Regions from separate parts of the Enterococcus sp. AAFC-DPL-6103 genome, predicted to be linked through region 2. Evidence: riboswitches for the same ligand, from Rfam matches in the RefSeq annotation. Region 2 holds a riboswitch; the other holds the start of a gene.
The links. A riboswitch is a leader RNA that binds a small molecule or an ion and turns the genes downstream of it on or off. The one in region 2 is predicted to bind FMN.

Region 1 (12,457 bases), 660 kb from region 2:
AAAACAAGAACGTATTACACAACTAAAAGAAAATGTAAAAAAAGAAGATGATCAATCAATTCTTGCAGCCTATATCCAAGCACATCGTGAAGACGTGGATGAAGAACAATCAAAAGAATTGATGCAAATGATCCATGAAAAGATTGCTGCTAATCAGACATCTGAGATTGCAGAAGGTGCAGCAGATAACAAAGAAGAAAACAGTGCTGACACGGAAGCTGTCGTGTCTACTTCTGCTAAAAGCGACGACGAAAAAGGAGAAAAAATAGAACGTTCAGAAGAGTTGGTCACGAAAGAAAAATCTGCTGTGCCAGCTGTTGAAGGGCGGGAATCTAAAGTTGACGAAGCGGAAGAAACAGCAGAAGAACCAATAGCTGTTTCTCAGAAACAATCAGCAAAGGATGAATCTTTAAAGCTTGCTAAAGTAGGTTCAAATGAGCATTTAAAAAAAGCTTCAAAAAAAGAAGAAGTGAATTCTCCCGAATATGATGCTACTGTGAATCAACCAGTAGAAGCGGACGAACCAACTGAACAAATGACTAAAAAGCCTGCTGTAGCGTCTGTTAAAGCAAATCAAGAAGCTGGAAAAGAACCAGCAATGATAACTCCAAACCCAGAACAACCAACTGGAAAATCCAAAAAAGTTAAAAAAGGTCCTTACCTACTGTTAGCTGCAGTTATTTTACTAGGTGTTGGTGGTTGGGCATACTATGACAATCAACAAAAAGTCGAAGCTGAACGAATTGCTGAGGTAGCCAGACAAGAAAAAAAAGTCTCTGAAATCAAAAAGGAACTAGCTAGTTTTTACTTTGGTGATAAAAATGAATTCATTCGTACAGACCACTTGAATCAAGATTTGTCGAAAATCAAACAAGAGTTAAACGAAGTTGATTCTACAAAAGATTATCAAGAATTGAATGAGACGTATGATGATATTCAAGCAAAGATAATCAATATCAAAAAAGTAAATGATTTGTTTATTAACCCAGTAATTGAAGATGATCATTTAGCCGAAAAACCAGTGCTAAGAAATACTGATAAAATCGAAGCAATTGAAACCGATGATTCAGATTTTGGTGAACTTATTCAAAAGGCCCAGCAAGAAGCGCAGAAACAACTCGAACAAATTGAAACAGCTGAAGAAAAGACAAAAGTTGTTTACCAAGATGAAAAAGTTGTTGAATCAGCTACGCGGGATCAATACAAAACAGCGAAAGAAGCTGTTGATAAAATTGTAAACAAGGAACTTGCCGATTCTTTCAAGCAACAATTAACAAAAGTAGATCATCAATTATCGGAGAAAGAAAAACAAGCAGCTGAGAAAAAAGCTGCAGAAGAAAAAGAAAAACAAGAAGCAGAGCAAAAAGCAAAAGCAGAACAAGTTGCTGCGGCTCAAGCAGCTCAAGCAGAAAAAGCAGCTCAGGAAGCTGCAAAAGCAAACACAGCTTCTAGTAACACAACTGTTGGCTCAGGCTCAACAGCGAATCAACCGATCATGGGAACAAATGCAAGTGATGTTGCAGATAGTTCCAACGCAGCGTGGAACTGGGCATCTGGAGTAAGAGAAAGTGTCATCGCTACTTGTATTCAACGAGGCTATATTGTTGACGGCGGCTATAAGTTAGAAAAGGCACAAATCAGAAATGGTGAAGGCTACTACAATCTTTACGCAACTTCAACTAAATCTTCGCTAATGAACGGTATCGGTGAAAGTGCTTTGCCATTTTATATCGTAACAATCAACTGTAAAACAGGTTGGTTTGGTGGAAATGGAAGTAACTAAAAAATTACTAATTAAACAAGCGAATGGCTTAGGCGAATCATGATAGATGATCGCCTAAGTTTTTTTATGCCTTACTGCTTGGAACATTGTTCTTGGTGAAAGCTGTATGTTATGATAGCAGAGAAAAGTGATGGGAAAACAAAGCCTTTCAATTAAAAGGAGATCGAAATGAATAATTTATTAGCAAATATATTTACAGGAATTATTATTGATGAAAATGAAAAAAATTATTTTGTCCAAAAGAATGGACAAACTTTTGGTTTAAGCAAATCAGAAGGCGAGCATAAAATTGGTGAAGCGGTTGAAGGATTTGGCTATCAAAATCAAAAACATGAAAACCGTTTAACAACGTTGATTCCTAAAAGTCGCATTGGTCATTATGCTTTTGGAACAGTAACAGCAACTAGAAGAGATCTAGGTGCTTTTGTGGATATTGGCTTACCAGATAAAGATTTTGTTGTTTCTTTAGATGAATTACCAACAATGACGGAATTGTGGCCTAAAAAAGGAGATCGATTAATGATTGCCTTGAAGGTAGATGCAAAAAATCGTATTTGGGGTGAGCTTGCGGACGAAAAAATCTTTAAATCATTGAGTAAGCAGGGGAATGAAGAACTAAAAAATAAAGATGTTTCGGGAACGACTTATCGCTTGAAATTAGCAGGAACGTATGTCTTGACCGATGATTTTTATGTGGCGTTTATTCATCCGTCTGAACGTTACCAAGAGCCGCGCTTAGGTGAACATGTAAGTGGTCGTGTTGTTGGTGTTCGACCAGATGGTGTTTTAAACATCTCTCTGAAACCACGCGCCCATGAAGCAATTAGTGATGATGCACAAATGATTTTGACGATTTTAGAACGTTCGGCAGAAAAACAATTACAATTTACGGACAAATCAGATCCAGAAGATATTATGAAAACTTTTGGAATCAGTAAAGGTGCTTTCAAACGTGCAATGGGAAATCTGATGAAGCAAGGATTGATTAAGCAAGAAGACGGTGTGACGAAATTAATCGAAAAATCTAATTGAGAATATCTTGCATGTTTTTCTTAACTAGCTTATAATTATTATAATTTAACAGAGTATTATTATTTGCTTATTTATAATTATTATAAATTGTTGGAGTTGAATTAATGAATGAATGCTATATTAGCAATGAAGAAAACGAAACAACAATTACATGAATCAGGTTTTAAATTGACTCCGCAGCGAGAGGCGACGCTGCTTGTGCTCTTAGAAAATGAAAAGGAGCATCTGTCTGCCGAAGAGATTTTCTTTTTAGTTAAGAAAAAAAGTCCAGAAATTGGTCTTGCAACGGTTTACCGCACGTTAGAAATTTTGACTGATTTAAAAATTGTCGATAAAGTGAGCTTCAATGACGGATTAGCTCGTTATGATTTACGAAAAGATGGTGCGAAGCATTTTCACCACCATTTACTATGCCTTAATTGCGGTGCTATTGAGGAAGTCGAAGAAGACCTTTTGGGAGAAGTTGAAGAAGTTGTTGAAAAAAGATATCATTTTTTAGTGAAAGATCATCGTTTGACCTTTCATGGAATTTGTCATAACTGTCAAGAAAACGAAAAGAGAAAGTAGCCCGTCTGTTGAAAGACGGCTTTTTCTTTGTGCAGATAACGTAAATGGACTATCGAAATAAAGGTGTATCTGATATGATAGAGAAAGCATGAGGTGGGTTATAGTATGAAAGAAGAATTAAGTGAGTACCTTCATTATTTGAATATTGAACGTGGACTTTCTGCCAATACGCGTAAAAGTTATGAACGCGATTTGGAACAATATTTGCATTTTATGGAAGAAAAGAAGATTACCTCTTGGCAAATGGTCGATCGTTATTTAGTCATTCAGTATTTAGAAAAATTACATGAAGAACAAAAAGCGACTGCAACAATTACTCGAATGATTTCTAGCTTAAGAAGATTTCATCAATTTTTGCGACAAGAACGCTATACGGACCATGATCCTATGCAACATATTGATACACCAAAAAAAGCACAAAAATTGCCAAGTACATTGACGCTTAAAGAAGTCGAAATATTGATTGAAACCCCGGATACTTCAAAAACATTAGGAATTAGAGATCGGGCAATTTTGGAAGTAATGTATGCAACTGGCATGCGGGTTAGTGAATTGATCAATCTAAAACTTGGGGATCTTCATCTTTCTCTTGGCTTACTACAAACAATTGGTAAGGGAGATAAAGAACGGATCATCCCTTTGGGAGATTATGCAATCCAATGGCTAGAACGTTATTTGGATGAGGCACGTCCATTGTTGGTGAAAGATACTTCTGAACTGCATGTATTTGTAAACAACCATGGAAAAGGACTTTCTCGACAAGGAATTTGGAAGAACTTAAAGCAATTAGTACAGCAAGCAGGTATTCGTAAAGACGTCACACCACATACTTTACGTCATAGTTTTGCTACGCATTTGTTGGAAAATGGAGCTGACTTACGGACGGTACAAGAATTATTGGGACATGCAGACATCTCAACAACACAAATCTATACACATATCACGAAAAAAAGAATGACAGATGTTTACAAGCAGCATTTTCCAAGGGCTTAATTAGAGGAAGGTGAAATAATGTTAACACATTACCGAAAAGAGAACCGAAAAATTGCAATGGGCTTGTTAAGCTTTCATAAAAAATTATCGGATCAAACAGATTTGTTAAAAGAAATCGATGTTTATGAAGCAGAAAATAAGTATGAACTATTTTTCTTCACTCCAGAAGACTCGACGAACATCCAAGGGATCATCGGTATTGAATGGATAGGTAAGGATCAATTGATCATTCATGATATTTCGTTGAATCCTTCTTACCGAGGAGAAAATATGGGCTTTCTGATGCTAAATGAGCTTCAGGAAAAATACCCCGAAGTGACCTTTTTAGCAACTGAAGTTACGAAACCTTACTTATCTAAATGGCAATGAAGCATAACTAAGAAAGAGTGAAACATTTGACTGAAATCAATATTAAACTAGATATTTTTGAAGGGCCATTGGATTTATTGCTTCATTTGATTCAGCAAATGGAAATTGATATTTACGATATTCCAATTGCGACGATTACGGAGCAGTACATGAACTATATTCACACGATGAAAACGATGGAGCTAGCGTTAGCTGGAGAATATTTGGTAATGGCAGCCACACTAATGGCAATCAAAAGTAAAACATTACTGCCCGTTCAGGAGTTAGCAATTGAAGATGATCTGATATGGGAAGAAGATCCACGTGACGAATTGGTCACACAACTTTTAGAATATCGAAAATATAAGTACGCAGCGGAAAAGTTGATTGAAAAAGCTGAGGAACGCAGTTTATATTATTCGAAAGAACCAACTATGGTAGAAGACTTGGCAGAAAAAGAATTGCCTCTCAAACGTGGGCAAGTAAAAAAAGTCGATTTATTTCGAGCCATGCAGGCTATTTTAGAACGGAAAAAATTTTCACAAAAAGTGGAAAAAACGATTGCCCCAGATGATACGACAATCGAAGAACGTATGAGTTTTATTAAGGAAAAGTTAGTAAACAGTCAATCAGGCTGTACATTTGAATCATTTTTTGAAGCCCCAACAAAAGCAGAAGTTGTGACGACCTTCATGGCATTACTTGAACTGATGAAAAATGGGCAGATTTTTGCTGAACAGGCAGAAAATTATGATTCAATCATGCTTTATCCAGTAGTAGGAGATACAACGAATGACAAAATTAAGTGAACTAGAAGCTATCCTTTTCGTTGCCGGTGAAGCAGGAATTGGCAGTGACGAGTTAAGTTATTTATTGAATATTGATAAACAGGAATTATCTGAACTGATTGTGGCCTTAGAAAAAAAATATCAGGCGACTCTTGATTCAGCGTTACACATTTTCGAAACAGAAGACCATTTCGTCTTAACAACAAAAAAAGAATTAGCACCACTTTTAAAAAAATATGCACAAGGTTCATCAAATACGTTATCACAAGCAGCAGTAGAAACGTTAGCAATTATTGCTTACAAACAACCAATTACACGTACAGAAATCGAACAAATCAGAGGTGTCCAAGCTTCTGGTCCCGTTCAGCGATTGGTTGCTCATAAATTAATTGAAGAAAAAGGACGCGTGGAAGGACCAGGTCGTCCAATTTTGTATGGAACGACAGGTTATTTCCTTGATTATTTTGGTTTAAAAGACTTAACAGAGTTACCAGACACACAAGAACTAGAAAATGCGTTAAAAGATGATGCATCATTGGATTTGTTTTTTGATGGAGTGAGCGAAGGAGAACAAAAGTAATGGAAAGATTGCAAAAAGTAATTGCACACGCCGGAATTACTTCTCGAAGAAAAGCAGAAGAATTTATTTTGGCTGGTCGTGTAAAAGTCAATGGCACAGTTGTGAGAGAATTAGGTGTAAAAGTGGGTAAACACGATGTTGTCGAAGTAGACGAAGTACCTATTTATCAAGAAGAATATGGGTATTATTTACTTTATAAGCCTAAAGGAGTTATTTCTGCAGTATCAGATGATAAAAACCGAAAAGTGGTTACAGATTTATTGCCGATGGTAAAAGAACGAATTTACCCTGTCGGGCGCTTAGATTATGATACATCTGGTATTTTACTATTAACAAATGACGGCGAATTTGCACAACGTTTGACGCATCCAAAGCATGAGGTTGATAAAGTGTATGTGGCAAAAGTAAAAGGGATTGCTACAAAATCAGTATTATCTCCTTTAACGAAAGGTATTAAATTAGAAGGACGAAAAACGGCACCTGCTAAAGTTCAAATCTTATCAGTGGACCCTAAAACGAACCATAGTATTGTTGAGTTAACAATTCATGAAGGGCGTAATCATCAAGTAAAAAACATGTTACAGGCAGTTGGTTTACCCGTGCAAAAACTAAAACGAGAAAGATATGGGGATTTGACTCTTCAAGGGTTACGTCCGGGAGAATATCGTGAGCTAAATAAAAAAGAAATCAGTACGTTACTAAATCATTCAAAATGATAGCTTACTTTTTGTAAGAGATAAATGTTGCATTTTTTTCAAGGCTATGTATAATGTAAGTGTAAACAAAATAATATAAAAGGTTCGTCTTCAGGGGCAGGGTGCAATTCCCGACCGGTGGTTATAGTCCACGACCTATTTCTTTAGGAAATAGCTGAATCGGTGAAATTCCGGTACCGACAGTATAGTCTGGATAAAGAAGATAGAGCTTATTTGACTAATCATTTATCAGATAACTCTAACTCTATTTTCCCTGCGAAAGTAGAGTTTTTTTGTTTGAAAAATTAGTTGGATAGTTCGCTGAAGAGGAGTCCTAACAGGAGGATTTCAAATGAAGAACACACGGGTACAAAAAATGGTTATGGTAGCGATGTTCGCTGCAATCGGGTTAGTTTTGCAATTTATTGCTTTCCCAATTATGCCGGCATTTAGTTTTTTAAAAATTGATTTCAGTGATATACCTGTCTTGATTAGTATGTTTTTATTTGGCCCTGTAGCTGGTGTAGCTACGGCTTTCTTACGCTCGCTGTTACATCTGGTGACAACAGGATTTTCACCAGACAATCTAGTTGGGGATGCTGCAAGTTTCTTGGCAACGACTATTTTCACGTTACCAATTTTCTACTTCTTCAAAAAAATTAAAAAACATGCAAATAGAAATAAAATTCTGGGCGTTGTTTCCGGAACTTTAGCAATGACGCTTTTTATGAGTGTCGCAAACTATTTTGTTATTACACCATTATATCTGATGTTCTTTGGATTGAATGCAAATCAAATGCTAGGTATGCCACTAGTAAATTATGTGTTGATCGGGATTGTTCCATTTAATTTAATCAAAGGATTCATCGTTAGTGCTGCTTTCTTAGTTTTACATGCTAAGCTATTACCTTGGTTGAGTCGTAAACAACATGCTTTAGAACAAAGACATACGATTTAAAAATGAATATTCAAAAGGGCCAGTAATTTTTTGGTCCTTTTTTTTTGAAAAAAAATGCAATAAAACCGCAAATGTAAACGTTTTATTAGTTGTTATTGAGTATTTTATTTTTTTATGTATAAACATGAATTTGTAATAAATGAATGTGAGATTCTTCTCTTTTTGAATGACGAATAGGTTTGTTTACAAAACAAAGAGACAGGCTACAATTACTTTGAAAGAAGTATCTTAGATGAAAGGAGGCAATGAGTCGTCACTATTAATGGATTTTTGAACAAAAAGTATCATTTATTCGAGATATTATTTTTGTTCTGCCGCTCTTTTTGATAAAATAACGATGGAACCAATATTACTTGATTCTAAAAATGAAAAAGGGAAAGGAAGAAGAAAATGGAACAAAAAAAGAAAAAATTTCAGATGCCGTCAGCGTATACGGTCTTATTCATTATCATTGCAATTATCGCTGTCCTTACTTGGTTCATTCCAGCTGGTCACTATAGTGTAGATGATGCAGGCAATATCATCGCTGGATCGTATCAACGAGTAAAACAAAATCCACAAGGTCTTTGGGATATTTTTATGGCACCAATCAATGGGATGTTGGGGGTTGAAGCGGGTGAGTTAACAAGTGCGACACCAGCAGCTATTCCGATTTCATTCTTTATCTTGATCGTGGGTGGATTTTTAGGAATTATCAATAAAACGGGTGCATTAGATGCCGGAATCGCTTCTGTCGTTAAGAAATTTAAAGGCAAAGAAAAAATGTTGATTCCTGTTTTAATGATTTTATTCGCTTTAGGTGGTTCAACTTACGGAATGGCCGAAGAAACAATTCCTTTCTATGCGTTACTAATTCCAGTTATGATGGCTGTTGGTTTTGATACTGTAGTAGCCGTTGCAATCGTTTTAGTTGGTTCGCAAGTAGGTTGTTTGGCTTCAACAGTTAATCCGTTTGCCACTGGGGTAGCATCACAAGCTGTTGGTATCTCTATGGGTGAAGGAATTGGCTTACGTTTCTTAATGTTTGTGATCTTATTAGGTATTTCAATCATTTATGTTTATCGTTATGCTTCAAAAATCGAAAAAGATCCAACCAAGTCTTTGGTTTATAACCAACGACAAGAAGACATGAAACACTTCGATATCGAATCGATTGGGCGTCAAGAAACAATTACAAGCAAACAAAAATCTGTTAACATTTTATTCTTTATTACTTTTGGTATCATGATCATCAGCTTGATTCCTTGGACAACATTGAATGAAAACTTTACTATTTTTGAATCATTAACAAACTGGCTAACAGGTCTTCCTGTAATTGGTACAGTATTAGGGATTGATATGTTACCACTTGGTGACTGGTACTTCCCAGAAATCACTATGTTATTCCTAGTTATGGCGATCGTTGTTGCATTCACATACGGTATGAAAGAATCTGAATTCATTTCAGAATTCTTAGCTGGTGCATCAGACTTGATTGGTGTAGCAATCGTTGTTGCTGTTGCTCGTGGTATTCAAGTTGTTATGAACAATGGTTTGATTACAGATACTATTTTACACTGGGGAGAACAAGGGTTGAGCACATTATCTTCAAGCGTGTTCATCATTATCACGTTCATCTTCTATATCCCAATGTCATTCTTGATTCCATCAACATCAGGCTTGGCTGCGGCTACAATGGGGATTATGGGACCTATGGGTGAATTTGCTGGTGTAGGTAAAGACTTAGTTATCACTGCTTATCAATCTGCTTCTGGATTGGTTAACTTGATTACTCCAACTTCTGCTATTGTTATGGGGGCTGTTGCGATTGCTCGTTTTGACATCTCAGTTTGGTGGAAATTTACTGGTAAACTAATTGCTATTTTATTCGTAGCTATCTGTGTGATTCTCGGCGTTGCAGCAATGATTTAGTTTTGCCTAGACAAAATGATTGGAAACATCTATCATTGAATAATAAAGTAAACAAAGCTAACTGAGTTGGCTTTAAGAAGACTCGGTAGGCAAACTATCGGGTCTTTTATCTTATTAGGAGGTAAGTGTAATGAAACAATTTGTTACAAAAGAACATCATGAACAAGCGTTACAATCACTTAATGAACTAATCAGAATCCCTTCTGTATTAGATGAAGAGGATACTGGGAAAGGACATCCTTTCGGGACAAAAGTTGTTGAAGCATTAGACAAAGTGTTAGCAATCAGCGAAGAATTAGGATTCCGCACATTCAAAGACCCAGAAGGCTATTATGGTTATTCAGAAGTTGGTTCTGGTGATGAATTGTTTGGTATTTTGTGTCACATGGATGTTGTTCCTGCTGGTGATGAAAAAAATTGGGATACAAAACCGTTTGATCCAACTGTAAAAGATGGTTGGTTGATTGGACGTGGATCACAAGATGATAAAGGACCATCAATCGCTGCAATGTATGCTGTCAAATCATTGATGGATGCTGGTATTGAATTTAAAACACGAATTCGTTTTATTTTTGGGACAGATGAAGAAAACTTATGGCGCTGTTTAGATAAATACAACGAAAAAGAAGAAGGAATCACACAAGGTTTTGCACCAGATGCTGAATTCCCATTGATTTACGCTGAAAAAGGATTATTACAAGCTTATCTAACTGGTCCTGGCACTACTGATTTTTCTGTGAAAGCAGGTGGCGCACTAAACGTAGTTCCTGATGCGGCTCCATATTCTGGTGAAAAATTAGAAGAAGTGAAAGAAGCATTGAATAAACTTGGTTTTGATTTTGAAGATCATGGTGATTCAATTATTGTTCTTGGAAAAAGTATCCATGCGAAGGACGCACCAGAAGGCGTGAATGCAATTTCACGTTTGTCTATGGCTTTAGCTGAAGTCTTCGATTTTGCACCAATTGATTTCTTAGGCAAATTGGTGAAAGAAAATGCAACTGGTGAACATGTTGTTGGAAAAACGAAAGATGAGCAATCTGGCGAATTAACAATGAACTTTGCTAGCTTAGAAATCACACCAGAACAAACAAAAATTGGTGTGGATATGCGTATTCCTGTAACATTCAAAAAAGATGATCTGGTAGCAAAATTAGCTGAAACAGTGAAGAAATATGAATTAACTTATGAAGATTTTGATTTCTTAGATTCTTTATACGTGCCACTAGATAGCGAATTAGTAAAAAATCTTTTGCAAACTTACCGTGATATCACTGGTGACATGACTGAACCATTTGTATCAGGTGGAGCAACTTTTGCTCGTACAATGAATCAATGTGTGGCATTTGGCGCAATGTTCCCAGATACACCAGATTTCATGCATCAAGCAAATGAACGTTGGGAATTAAGTAGCATGTATAAAGCTATGGAAATTTATGCTGAAGCTGTTTATCGCTTGTGTGCGAAATAAGCTATTTGTGAGAGAAGCATTTTACTCAAAAAATAAGAAAAATGATTAGAAATTATTTTCGAATTTTTGAGTGATTTGTGCTTATTTTAAAGGAATGACTTATTGAACACTAGTTATTCAAAAAGGAGATGTGATAAGATCTTATCACATCTCCTTTTTTATTTGTTTGGAATAATTAAGAAATTATTTTCGTCATTTTTTTGAAATACACGTATAATAAGCTAAAAGAGGATTAAAGGAGGATGGTAGCTTGAAAAAATTAGGAAAAATATTCTTAGGTATACTGATTGTTTTAAGTTTGATTGGTGTTGGAAGCTATTATTATTTAAAAGAAAATACTTATGAACCAAGCCAAACTGCATTAACATCCAGTAAAAAAGCAATTGATAACAAGGAATACCTTTTATTTGAAAGTCCAAAAAAGAAACTTGCAAAACAACACCCAATCATTATTTTTTACCCAGGTGCTTTAGTTGAGCCAACAAGTTACAGCGTTTGGGCAAGCAAACTTTCTGAAACTGGCTATGACGTGGCAATCGTCAAAATGCCACTTAATCTAGCGGTACTAGATAAAAATCGCGCAGAAAAAGTGATTAAAGATTTTCCAGATCGTACCTTTGTTTTTGGCGGTCATTCGCTTGGTGGAGTAATGAGTAGTCGTTATGTTTCTCAAAATGTGACAGATAAGAATAAAGGTATCTTTTTCTTAGCGAGTTATCCTGACAAAAATGGGACATTATCTCAGTCAAAAATTCCGGTACTTTCAATTACTGCATCAAAAGATCAAGTATTAAATCAGGAAGCATATGAAGATGCTAAACAATATTTGCCTACGCAAACAAAGTACGTGGTGATTAATGGCGGAAATCATAGTGGGTTTGGTTCGTATGGTGAACAGAAAAAGGATGGACAAGCCGAAATTACGAATGAAGACCAGCAGATCGTCCTTGTGAATACGATTGAAAACTGGTTAAAGCAAAATGGTTGGTAGTTCGTTACTTTCGATCATTAGTAAATAAAAACGTGAGCCTAGCGAAACAGTTTGAAAAAGTAGCAACTGAGCTAACTTTTTTGAGAAGTTTCTGACTGGACTCACGTTTATTTTTGAGCAAAATTTTTGCTCGTTCTATCTTGATAGACAAATTCTTCTATAAAATTCATAATTGATTTGTCGAAGGAATGATAAATTATTTTTGTTCTTCCAAGAGTATTGCTCGAACGGGACACTTCTGATAGGCTTTCTTTACATACTCAGTTTCTGCTTTGGTGACGAATTGTTGATGTGCTTCTGGTTCTTGTGCAAAGAGCACGATTCCTTCTTCATCGTAATC
Region 2 (12,457 bases):
GGACTTGATGAAACAGTTGTTACAACAGGTCTCGATAGTGAATTTGAGCCACAAACACAGATAATTGTTGCTGGTTTAGGTGGTGCGGAAAATATTGAAAGTATTGTTAACTGCTATACGCGTCTACGAGTGGATGTAAAAGATGAACAAAAAGTTGACATCGATTTACTGAAACAAAAAGTGAAGGCGTCAGGTATTGTAGATAAAGGAAAGCATATCCAGATCATTATTGGGATGGGTGTTGAAGAAGAACGTGAAAAAGTAGAAGCGTATGTGACGCATCTAAAAGAAATTAATAATTAAAATAAATGGAGGAAAAAAACAGTGGGAAATAAATTTGTAATGATTGGTGGAGGTTCAACACAATCACCAGGAATTTTAGAGGTTTTACGAAAACGTGCGGAAGAATTGAATCTAAGTGAATTAGTTTTATATGATATTGATGAAGAAAGAGTTTCACTACTTGGTCAATATACGAAAATGTACTATCAGGAATTAGGTTCAAAAGTGATAGTTAGTTATACAACAAATATTGATGAAGCGTTAGTGAATGCTGATTTCTTATTTATGCAAATTAGACCAGGCTTGAATAAGCAACGTGCAATTGATGAAAAAATTTGTCTTAACAATGGTGTCGTTGGGCAAGAAACTTGTGGACTAGGTGGATTTTCATTTGCCATGCGTGTGATTCCAGCAGTGTTAGAAATTATTCGAAAGGTAAAAGAAATTTGTCCAAAAGCTTGGATTCTCAATTACACAAATCCAGAAGCTATTCTTTCTGAAGCGATCTATCGAGAATTTCCTGATGCAAATGTATTGTGTATTTGTGATATGCCGATTTCGATTGAAGGCGCGATAGCCAAGTATTTCAACAAAGATTTACGTGACTTAACATTTAAGTATTTTGGAATGAACCACTTTGGATGGTGGACGAATATCATTGATGAGAAAGGAACCGACCTTTTACCAATCTTAAGAGAAGACGTTCTTTCTGGTAAAACTGATACACTATTACAATCAAATGATGAAACGAAAGAAGATCAGTATTGGATTGATACCTATCGCCAGATGATTAGCTTATTCAAACGGTTCCCGGAATATTTCCCAAATTGTTACTTGCAGTATTATTTAACACCAGATGAAATGATTGCACATGATGATCCCTCATTTACTCGTGGCGATTATGTGATGCAAGGTCGTGAAAAACGAATTTATGAAGAATGTCGTCGTGTGATTGCTAATGGCAGCGCCAAAGATTCAAGCTTGCACGCAGGTGTTCATGGAAATTATATTGTGGATATTGCGTATGCTATTATCCATAACACGCGCGAACGCTTTACAGTCAATAAAAAAAACCAGGGATCAATCGCAAATTTTGATCCAGAAGCAGTGATCGAAGTTCCGGCATATGTTGGAAGCATGGGGGCAGAAACAATTACCATCGGACACATACCAACTTTCCAAAAAGGACTGATGGAGATGCAGAAAGCTTACGAAAAAATGACAGTCGATGCAGCTTTGTCAGGTTCTTATCAAACCGCATTAGAAGCAGTTATGTTAAACAAAACAATCCCTAACTATACGGTGGGTAAAAAAGTTTTAGATGAACTTCACAAAGCAAACAAAGAATTCTGGCCAGAGTTAAGTTAACTCAACAGTCGCCAACCAAAAAATAAAGAAAGCGGTTGACAAAACACTGTTTGGTCTATACAATTTAGTTGTTAACAATATTGATTTCATGTGACTAGATCATACTAGGCATGGAAAGATGACGTGGGAGAGGAATTTTCCAGGTGATTTTTCCATGCTTTTCTTTTGTCTAGAAATTTTTTAGGCCAAAAAATTTCTGGAAAATGATTATTAGTTGAGAAATCAAAAACCTATTTCTGCAGAAAAGGAACTCATTATGAAAATTAAAAAAATCTTTAATCAGAATGCCGTGTTGGTAGACGATGACGGACAAGAAAAAGTTGCAATTGGAAAAGGAATCAGCTTTGATAAAAAAAGAAATGACCTTATTTTTATGAAGGATATCGAGCGCCTTTTTGTCATGGAACCAGAAGGACAACTTCGATTGCAAAACTTATTGAATCAAATCGATGAAAAATATTTATTTGCAGCTGAAGAAATCATTCAACATGCAGAAACGGTTTTGATGGAGCCGTTGAATGAACATATTTTGATTGCATTAACAGATCATATCGCATTTGCTGCCGAAAATATGAAAAATGGTATCGTAATTCGCAACAAATTGTTACGAGAAATCGAAGTTTTATATGACGAAGAATTTCAAATTGCGCAATGGGCTGTAGAACATTTGACGAAAACATTAGATGTGCCTTTCACCTATGATCAAGCAGGGTATATCGCCATTCATATCCATTCAAGTCGTAGAAATCAATTGAATAATCATCGAAGCATTCGAGAAGTGACGATTATTTCAGATGTGATTCGTTTGATCGAGGCAGAACTTGAGGTGGATTTGCACACACAAGAGATGTCTTTGAGCTATACGCGTTTAGCAAATCATTTGAGATTATTATTACAACGTTATAAGAACCAACAGTACGCTGTTTTGGATGAAGATATTTTAAAAATGGTCAAGAAAAAATATATAGCAAGTTATGAAATGACGAAAAAAATTCGTGTTTTATTACTTAAACAATATCAAATGTCTATTACGAGTGAGGAAATGGGTTATTTAGCAATCCACATCGAACGCTTACGTAGTGCCGTTTGTGATTAAAAAATAGGGAGAGAAAAAAATGAAAGCTTATATGCAAAGAATGGGTCGCTCATTGATGTTGCCGGTTGCAACATTACCTGTAGCAGCTTTGTTCATGGGGATTGGTTATTGGATTGACCCAAGTGGTTGGGGTGGAAATAACATTTTGGCGGCTTTTTTAATTAAAGCTGGTAGTACAATTTTAGATAATTTAGGATTATTATTTGCAGTCGGGTTAGCATTAGGAATGTCGAAAGATAAAGATGGTTCTTCTGCTTTAGCAGGTTTAGTTGCTTTCTTGACACCGATGACTTTAGTAAGTAGTGCATCAGTTGCATTGTTCACAAAGGTTGATGTTGAGCAAGTAAACGTTGCGTTTGGCGCAATCAATAATAAAAATGTTTTTATTGGGATTTTAGCTGGGCTAGTTGCAGCAGCAATGTACAATCGTTTTAGTAAAGTAAAATTACCAATGGCATTATCTTTCTTTAGTGGAAAGCGCGCGGTTCCAATTGTAACTGCTGGTGTGATGACTTTGATTTCAGCATTATTGATTTTTATTTGGCCGCCAGTTTACAATACCCTTGTTTCATTTGGTGAATTGATTTCTGGAATGGGCGCAGTGGGTGCTGGATTATATGGCTTCTTTAACCGTTTGTTGATCCCAACAGGCTTGCATCATGCGTTGAACAATGTGTTCTGGTTCAACCTTGCAGGAATTGATGATATTGGTAAATTCTGGGCAAGTGAAGGAACAAAAGGTATTACTGGAATGTATCAAGCTGGATTCTTCCCCGTAATGATGTTTGGTTTACCAGCAGGGGCGTTAGCAATCTATCAATGTGCTCGTCCAGAGAAGAAAAAACAAACAGCATCATTGATGTTAGCAGCTGCATTTGCTTCATTCTTTACAGGTGTGACCGAACCATTAGAATTTTCATTTATGTTTGTTGCTTGGCCATTGTATGTTGTTCATGCCGCTTTAACAGGTATTTCAATGTTTGTAGCAGCACTTTTCCATTGGACAGCAGGATTCAATTTTAGTGCAGGTTTTATTGATTTCTTCTTGAGTTTACGTGTACCAATTGCGAATAAACCATATATGTTGATCCTACTCGGCTTGGTGATGGCTGTTGTTTACTATGTTACTTTTATGTTTGTTATCAAAAAGTTCAACTTGATGACACCAGGACGTGAAGAAGGTACAGGTGAAGAAACACCTGATTTAGCAACTGGTAACGATAAGTTTTCTGCTTTGGCAGATAATATTTACGCTGCTCTTGGTGGTGCAAGCAATGTAACATCAATCGATAATTGTACAACACGTCTTCGTTTACAAGTGAAAGATACAAAGCAAGTTGATCAATCAAAAATTAAAGCAACTGGTGTTCCAGGAGTGAAAGTAATTGATGATCAGAATATCCAAGTTATTGTTGGGACAGAAGTGCAATTTGTTGCTGATGAAATAAGTAAATTACATGGAAGTCCTGTCAATCAATCAGCAGGAACAGTAGTAGTTACGGAAGAGATCAGCAAACCTGAAGGGCCACAAACACAAGATGTATATGCTGTAGCTACTGGGAAAGTGATTCCAATCACTGAAGTCGGTGATGAAGTATTTTCACAAAAAATGATGGGAGACGGCTTTGCGGTAATTCCTGAATCAGGTGAAATTTTTGCACCGGTTGCTGGGAAAGTTACAAGTGTTTTTCCTACTAAACATGCAATTGGTTTAGTAACTGACTCTGGGATTGAAGTATTAGTTCATATGGGAATCGATACCGTTCAATTAAATGGTGAACCATTCACTGTCTTTGTTAAAGAAGGTCAACAAGTCGGGCGAGGACAAATGCTTGCAAAAGTCGATCTAGCAAGTTTGAAGGCAAACGGTAAAGAAGCTGACATGATCGTTGTCTTCACAAATCCAGATAGCATCGATACGTTTTCAGTAACAACTGGTCAAGAGGGTGAAGTGAATGAAATTATTGGGACAGTCACGAGTAAGTAATAAGTTTTGGCACCAAACGACCAGCTCCGAGCAAAAAGAAATGATTTTCTAAAAAATGTTTCCATATTTTTATGAAAAGTGGGCATATTATTCAATAGTAGTAGCGTTAAACTATTTATTCTAACAATAAAAAATACAAAGAATATACTAAGAGGCAAAGGCAATCAATTTGATTGTCTTTGCCTCTTTCTAATGACTTTAGTCGGTTTCAATCGCTAAAGCGATTGAAACAAAAAAACCACGCGTCCTGCGCGTGGAATCAGTTGCTTCTTTCTAGTTAAGATAAGGTAATAAAGTTTGGAACAAAATGGCGCTGGAAGCAGCTCCCGGATCAATATGGCCAATCGAACGTTCACCAAGGTAAGAAGCGCGTCCTTTTTTGGCTTGCAAATCTTTTGTATGTTCTTTGGCAGCTGTGATTTCTTCTGCAGTTAGAAGTTGATTTTTTTTGAGTATTTCAGCTACAGGAGCCCAAACATCAACCATTGTTTTATCATCTACATTGGCTTTTCCACGTAGTTGGATCCCATTCAACCCTTCTTGTATAAGTTCACCTAACTGTTCTTCATTTGTAATGGCAGTAACTTCTTTTGTTGCTTTAGCAAAATTCATGAATGCCGTACCATATAATGGACCGGAAGCTCCACCTACTTTTGAAATCAAAGACATAGCTAAGATTTTAAACGTATCAGTAATGGTTTTTGGTTGTTGTGCAACAAATGCTTCTTGATAAGCTGTCATGCCACGAGCCATATTATTTCCGTGATCGCCATCACCAATTGGTGTATCTAATTCACTAAGCATGTGTTTGTTTTGTTCGATTTCTTGAGAAAAATCATTCAACCATGCTTGTACTTTTTCAACTGTCAAATCCATTGTTATTCTCCTTTTGTCAATCATTCTTTTAAGTTAGCCCCATGAGATGGTTGCAACTGGACTTGTTAAAGCTTCCACCCAAGCTGGTGTTGTCAAATCAATCAGTGTTAGAGAAAGACCTTGCATGTCAATAGAGGTCATATAGTTTCCAACTTTGTGGAAATCAACGTCAATCTCTTTATCCGCAAGTAAAGTTAATACATCATTGATAAAGACAAACTGTTCCATTAAAGGGGTGCCACCCATACCGTTGACTAAGACACCAACTTTTTTAGGTGTTTCTGGATAAGCCTGAACTAATTTTTCAACTAATTCTTGTGCTAATTTTTTTGAAGGTTGTAATTTTTCACGACGGTAGCCTGGTTCCCCATGGATACCAACGCCAAATTCGATTTCATCTTCCGCTAAAGTAAAACCAGGTTTTCCAACTTCAGGAACAGTTGCAGCCGACAAAGCAACACCAATCGTTTTGGTTGATTGGACAACTTTTTCACCTAACTCTTTTAGTTCTGCTAGAGAAGCACCGTTTCGTGCGGCATCACCTAAGATTTTATGAACAAGGACGGTTCCGGCAACACCTCGTTTTCCAGCAGTATAAGTGCTGTCTTCTACAGCAATATCGTCGTCAACAACAACGATTTCTGTTGGAATGTCGTTCATTTCGGCTAAATCTTTTGCCATTTCAAAGTTCAAGATGTCACCAGTATAATTTTTAACGATTAATAAAACACCTTTTCCCTGATTGGTTGCTTCGATAGCACGTTCGATTTGATCTGGTGTAGGAGAAGTGAAGACATCACCTAGAACAGCTGCACTTAACATTCCATCACCGACAAAACCAGCGTGTGCAGGTTCATGCCCGCTTCCGCCACCAGAAACTAATCCGACTTGCACATTATCTGTTTGATTCTTAGCAATGACTCTGGAATCATCGACTCGATGAACAAGTGTCGAATAACTTTTTACCATTCCTTCAAGCATTTCTTCAATAATATTTTGTGGTTCATTAATGATTTTTTTCATTTTAGTTCCAACCTTTCTGTGCTGCTTGTTTTGCTTCATTGACAATATGGTCGGGATCATCAGAAACACTTGCTGTGATTCCAGCTGCGAATGCTCCTTCAACTAAAGGAGCGTCTACTAGAACATATTTTTCTTGTAGCTCTGGTTCTAATAAATCATAAGCAAGCTCAGCACTTAAGACCGCGCTGCCAAGATCAGCGAAGACAAAAAAGATATCGCTATCAGTTGCTTCATTGACTGCATCTACAATTTTGGTTGGATCGCTACCTAATTCTCCATCAGAAGTTCCACCTAGAGAAAAGAGTACGACATTCTCACTTTTGCCCATTTGCTCAATCATTTCTTTGAGCCCATCTGTAATCATTTGACTATGAGAAACGAGTAAGATACTTTTTTTCATTCTAAAAAACTCCTTTTTAGTTACGCATTCTATCTTTGTAGGTTTGTCCAATTCGATCAGCGACGATTAGAGCATTTGCAACATCTTCGACAACAATTGGGAACGGCATTGAATGAATGGATTCTTCAGGAATACAAGCGATTTTTGCTACTTCAAGTGCTTCTTCATAAGTAATGTGATCCACACCTAAATCAGCTAGCGTCAATGGTAACCCAACAGAAGCCATAAAATCCATGACGGCATTCATTTCTTCTGTTTTTGCATCTTCCAGAACTAACTGAGTTAATGTTGCAAAAGCTACTTTTTCACCATGAAGGTAGCTATGTGCACCAGGTAAAACGGTCATTCCGTTATGAATGGCATGAGCTGCAGCTAAACCGCCACTTTCAAATCCTAAACCAGATAACAAAATATTTGTTTCGACAATTTTACTCAATGATTCAGTCACTAAATTTGCATCGCAAGCAATTTTTGCGTTCAAGCCGTCTTCTTGTAGGTGTTCCCAACATAATTTTGCCATTGCTAAGGCAGCATAAGTACCACTAGCAGGAGGAGTTAATCCTTCTCTTGAGCCCATTGGCAAACTTGCATTAACGCGGGAATAAGAATGATGTGTTGCACGTGCTTCAAAATAAGTGGACAGTGCATCACCCATACCAGCAACTAAGAAACGAGTAGGTGCTTTTGCGACCACTTTTGTATCCACTAAGACAACGCTTGGACTTTGTTTAAAATAAGCATAGTCGTCAAATGAACCGTCTTCATGGTACAAAACAGCCGAGTGAGAGGTTGGTGCATCTTGCGCTGCAATCGTTGGAACAATAATTAGTTTTTCACCCTCAGCGACCACTTTTGAAGCATCAATCGCTTTTCCGCCACCTAAACCAATAATGCAGTCAGTGTGTTGTTCTTTAGCTACTTCTTGCAATCGTTTTGTTTCTGCTCGAGTGACTTCACCACTGAAACCGCCTTCAATAAATGATACGCCAAATTTTTCTGCGGTAGCATTAAGTTGTGGTCGAATACGAGCCACATCAGCTGGATTTGCAATCAGTAATGCAGAAGAGCCAAAAGTCGATACGAAGTAACCTAAGTTCAGTAATTCATCTTCACCTTGTACATATTTAGTTGGTAAAATTAGTGCTTTTCTCATCAGTAGTTCCTCCTTGTTATCGTTTACTATTATAGCATAAAGCGTTATCATCAAAGAATCATTGAGTTTTGACGTCGTTTTCTTTTGAGAATGTGTTGAATTATTTTGCGAAACAGGAGTATTTTGTCATTTTAGCAAAATACTCCTATACTACTAACTAGAGGTGAAGAAATGGGCACAACTTTATTTGATATCGAACAAGTTTTAGATCTAGATAAATGGGAAAAAGTTCAAGAAAGTCTAGCTCTTGCTACTCATTTGGCTATTATTTTAGTTGATTATCGAGGTAGACCAATTACGAAACATAGCCAAGTCCAACCCTTTTGTCAGTTTGTACGCAATCATCCTGAATTGGCTGTGTATTGTGAAAAATGTGATTCAAGAGGAGGCCTGGAAGCCGTTCGAACAGGAGAGCCGTTTATTTACCGTTGTCATTTTAATATTGTTGATATGGCAATTCCAATCATGGTTGATAATCAATATGTTGGTGCAATCATGGCCGGAGAAGTTCTGCTTGTAGATGGGCAAGAAAAGCTAGAACAAGTATTGCAAGTAGAAAATCAAAAAAGACTAGAAGCATTTAAAGACGAGCACCACGAATTATTTGAACAATACCCGAAATTTACGCTGGATGATTTACAAAAAAACGCGACAATGTTAGAAAGTTTAAGTGAATACATCGTAACAGAAGCAATCAAAAAAGATTATTTGATTAAAGCGTATAAGCAGACACTCCGTATTTCCAAAAAAGCAGAAGTACCAGATCAATCAGTTGATTTAAAAACAGTGCAAGCAGATATTCGTCACTCTTTATTGGAAAACCAACTAGCGGCAGAAAAAGATAGTTATCTAGCCAAAAATAAAATGCTCCAACCGGCAATTGATTTGATTTTTGCCAATAAAGGAAGTCATGTCGATTTAAATATGTTAGCCACTGTGACGAATTTGAGTCCAAGCTATTTAAGTCGGCAATTGAAAGAAGAATTTGGAGAACCTTTCAGTCAGATGTATGCTAAATTAAAAATTTATTGGGCGGAACAATTATTGAAGACCACAGATTTAACAATCAGTGAGATTAGTGATCAATTAGGTTATGTTGAAGCTAGTTACTTTGTTCGTTCATTCAAAAAAATCAAGGGAATTACACCATTGAATTACCGGAAGCGACACAAACGTTCTCCGATGACTTGAAGCAAGTTGCCAATCAAGTGCAAGAAAAAAGCCGTTGACATTCTTTTTTCGTTAATTGAATATGTTTCTTCGGGGTAGGGTGTAATTCCCGACCGACGGTGACAAGGCTAATTTGAAGTCCGTGACCCGCAATAGTTGCGGTTGATCTAGTGAAAACTAGAACCGACAGTTAAAGTCTGGATGGGAGAAGAAAAACTTATCGAAACAAACGACGGGAAGAGTGTCTCTATTTTTGTCGTACTTCTTTGAGTTTATTTTGACTATTGGTCTCGTGTAATTACACGAGGCTTTTTTGTTTGAAAAGGAGGATTTCAATTGGATGAACGATTGATGAAACAAACGATTCTAGCAGCAGAAAAAGGACGTGGAAAAACATTTACGAACCCTTTAGTCGGTGCAGTCATTGCGAAAGACGATCAAGTCCTAGCGGTCGGCGCACATTTAGCATATGGCAATGCACATGCAGAAAAAGCAGCAATTGATTATTTAAAGAAAACTTTTATGACATACGAAAAAATTGGGATTGTCATTGTACGAGTTAACGAATGTATTACATCAAAACTATTAAGTGGAGCAGTCGATAACTTACTCCGTCACGGTGTGAACGAAGAGGATATTGATGTTTATTGGATTCCTGGAGCATTTGAGATCTTGTTTATGACCAAGAAAATCTTGGCAATGAAACAATATGATGACGTACTGACTCTTGGTGCAGTGATTCGTGGAGCAACGACGCATTATGAATTGGTTAGTAACGAAGTGGCAAAAGCAAAAGGTGTGGCTCAAGTTGGTTTAGCCTCGGAAACGCTAGTCATGTTTGGCGTGCTAACAACAGAAACGATTGAACAAGCAATTGAACGCTCAGAGACGAAAGCTGGAAACAATGGTGCGAGTGTGGCTCAAGGATTTTTCACACAACAACTCACTAATAACTGAGTACAGTAGTACTTTGCCCATTTGCTTCCTTAAAAAATTAGAAAAACTAGAAGTTGCATTTTCTACCATTACACAATCGGGTAGAAGGTTCATTTTTTTTAAGTTCTGTGATTCTTGCTAATAAATGGCTGATTTTAATAACGATTGTAATAAAAAATAAAAAACGGTTACATTTGTTGTTGACTTTTGTGGTAGATACCGTTATGATGTTCACATAAAAGGCGTGTTACTGGTCCGACCAGGCATCAACCAGCATGTAATAGACTGTGGAAGCAGTTTATTAATGTTGGCTTTTTTATTGTCTTAGATTGGGGGTGGCGAGTTGGAGATCATCAAGAGTATCAATAACAATTTTGCATTAGCGATGAAAGATGGCAAAGAAGTCATTGTTGCAGAAGTAGGAATTGGCTTTGGAAAATTTCCCAAAACGATTGCAGAAGATGAAGTCGAAAAAGTGTATCAACTAAATGACTCAAATCTAAAGGGAATCAATTTGGCTCAATTTCCGTTAGAAGTCATGAATTACGCTCATCAAATTGTCAAAAAAGCTGAGCAAGAACTCCAGTTACCAACGACAGATCTTTTGTTTTTAAATGTTGCAGATCACACCAACTATATGTTGCAGCGTTTGGATCAAGGAATTTCTTTGAGCGCACCGTTTCGAATTGAGATCGAAAAATTTTTCCCAAAAGAATTTGAATTGGGTAATTGGGCGGTGAACTACTTGGCTGAAGAAACAGGTAAAGAAATACCGAGACAAGAAGCACACGCCTATGCCTTACATTTTATCAATAGTCAAGCAAGTCTTGGTGAACGTGAAAAAGTGGATCCTTACATTAAAATTATCAGTGATGTGAACAATATTATTACGTATCATTTCCATAAAGAGTTCCCAGAAGATTCGTTTTATTATTTGCGTTTTGTGACACATCTTAAATATTTTATTGCTCGAAAGCTTAATCATGAGACAACTGAGTATCGAAAAAATGAATTGTATCAAACACTGCGAGCACAATATGTACAAGAAGCGCAGTGTGTCAAGAAAATCGAGCATTACTTACAAGAGTCTTACGGTTGGACGTTGGACGAAGAAGATTTGCTTTATCTGCTGATCCACATTAAAAAAATAAGTGAAATTTGAGTGTAACTGGTTCGACCAGGCATAACCAAAAAAACGACTCTCTTTTGATTGAAGAGGGCTAGTTTTTTTGGTTTTTTGTTTTTTACGAACAATTTTCAAGGAGGAAAAAGAAATGGATGATCGACAAAGAGCACAAGCAATTTTAGAAGCAGTGGGAGGAAAAGAAAATGTTTCGTCATTAACACACTGCGCAACACGCCTGCGTTTTTATTTAAATAATGGACAAAAAGTTGAGAAAGAAGAAATCAAAGAAGTACCCGGCGTGATTCAATACGTGGAATCTGGTGGGCAACATCAAGTAGTGATTGGTAGTGACGTGGTGGATGTCTTTGATGAATTAGTTAAACTATTACCAGAAGATGCAGAAGAACAAGGAGATGAACCAAAAGAGAAACAAAAATGGTACGATGAATTATTTGCGACAATTTCAGCTATTTTTACTCCTTATATCGGAGTGCTGGCAGCAGCGGGGATTTTAAAAGGGTTTTTGATTCCACTTTCTATGTACAACATTTTGCCGGTAGATAGTGGATTATATCAATTATTGAGTATCTTAGCCTCTGGTATCTTTACATTGTTACCCTTGTTTATTGCAGTAACAGCAGCGAATCGATTTAAGACAAATCAATTTATTGCGTTGGCAATAGCAGCGGCAATGATCTATCCATTGACTGATGCTAGTATTTTAGATAGTGCCTCTTTGTTAGGATTAACGATTAGTTTCAAAACTTATGGTGGTGCTGTAGTGCCAACAATCCTAGCGATTTGGGCGCAAAGTTACATTGAACGTGGCGTTAAAAAAGTGTTGCCTAAAGTTACTCATACCGTATTTGTTCCTTTTTTTACAATTATCATCACTGGGATTGCGGTGTTTGCTTTGATTGGCCCGCTAGGAAATGGGATCGCAAATCTGATTGGGACAGCATACTTCAGCATGTATGCGTTTAGTCCGATTTTAGCTGGTGCTTTATTAGGTGGTTTATTCCAATTATTAGTAATGGTTG

Region 1: another riboswitch for FMN. It lies ahead of AC4BC3_RS04620 (ECF transporter S component); the one in region 2 lies ahead of AC4BC3_RS01375 (bifunctional diaminohydroxyphosphoribosylaminopyrimidine deaminase/5-amino-6-(5-phosphoribosylamino)uracil reductase RibD).

The regions. Positions count from the first base shown of each region.
Region 1 is NZ_CM177102.1:924,474-936,930, forward strand. Features, by position in the region: gene AC4BC3_RS04580 (cell division site-positioning protein MapZ family protein) at 1-1,783, shown strand, start outside; gene AC4BC3_RS04585 (CvfB family protein) at 1,952-2,815, shown strand; gene fur (ferric iron uptake transcriptional regulator) at 2,924-3,382, shown strand; gene xerD (site-specific tyrosine recombinase XerD) at 3,488-4,375, shown strand; gene AC4BC3_RS04600 (GNAT family N-acetyltransferase) at 4,394-4,744, shown strand; gene AC4BC3_RS04605 (segregation/condensation protein A) at 4,762-5,532, shown strand; gene scpB (SMC-Scp complex subunit ScpB) at 5,516-6,091, shown strand; gene AC4BC3_RS04615 (pseudouridine synthase) at 6,091-6,807, shown strand; FMN riboswitch at 6,890-7,015, shown strand; gene AC4BC3_RS04620 (ECF transporter S component) at 7,139-7,744, shown strand; gene AC4BC3_RS04625 (YfcC family protein) at 8,135-9,655, shown strand; gene AC4BC3_RS04630 (M20 family metallopeptidase) at 9,786-11,126, shown strand; gene AC4BC3_RS04635 (alpha/beta hydrolase) at 11,377-12,117, shown strand; gene AC4BC3_RS04640 (ferredoxin) at 12,314-12,457, opposite strand, start outside.
Region 2 is NZ_CM177102.1:263,739-276,195, forward strand. Features, by position in the region: gene AC4BC3_RS01330 (PTS transporter subunit EIIC) at 1-303, shown strand, start outside; gene AC4BC3_RS01335 (family 4 glycosyl hydrolase) at 325-1,650, shown strand; gene AC4BC3_RS01340 (PRD domain-containing protein) at 1,907-2,746, shown strand; gene nagE (N-acetylglucosamine-specific PTS transporter subunit IIBC) at 2,766-4,733, shown strand; gene dhaL (dihydroxyacetone kinase subunit DhaL) at 5,007-5,609, opposite strand; gene dhaK (dihydroxyacetone kinase subunit DhaK) at 5,643-6,632, opposite strand; gene dhaM (dihydroxyacetone kinase phosphoryl donor subunit DhaM) at 6,634-7,032, opposite strand; gene AC4BC3_RS01365 (glycerol dehydrogenase) at 7,049-8,185, opposite strand; gene AC4BC3_RS01370 (PocR ligand-binding domain-containing protein) at 8,357-9,376, shown strand; FMN riboswitch at 9,438-9,572, shown strand; partial or broken gene AC4BC3_RS01375 (bifunctional diaminohydroxyphosphoribosylaminopyrimidine deaminase/5-amino-6-(5-phosphoribosylamino)uracil reductase RibD) at 9,704-9,874, shown strand; gene ribH (6,7-dimethyl-8-ribityllumazine synthase) at 9,878-10,312, shown strand; gene AC4BC3_RS01385 (PRD domain-containing protein) at 10,635-11,453, shown strand; gene AC4BC3_RS01390 (beta-glucoside-specific PTS transporter subunit IIABC) at 11,566-12,457, shown strand, end outside.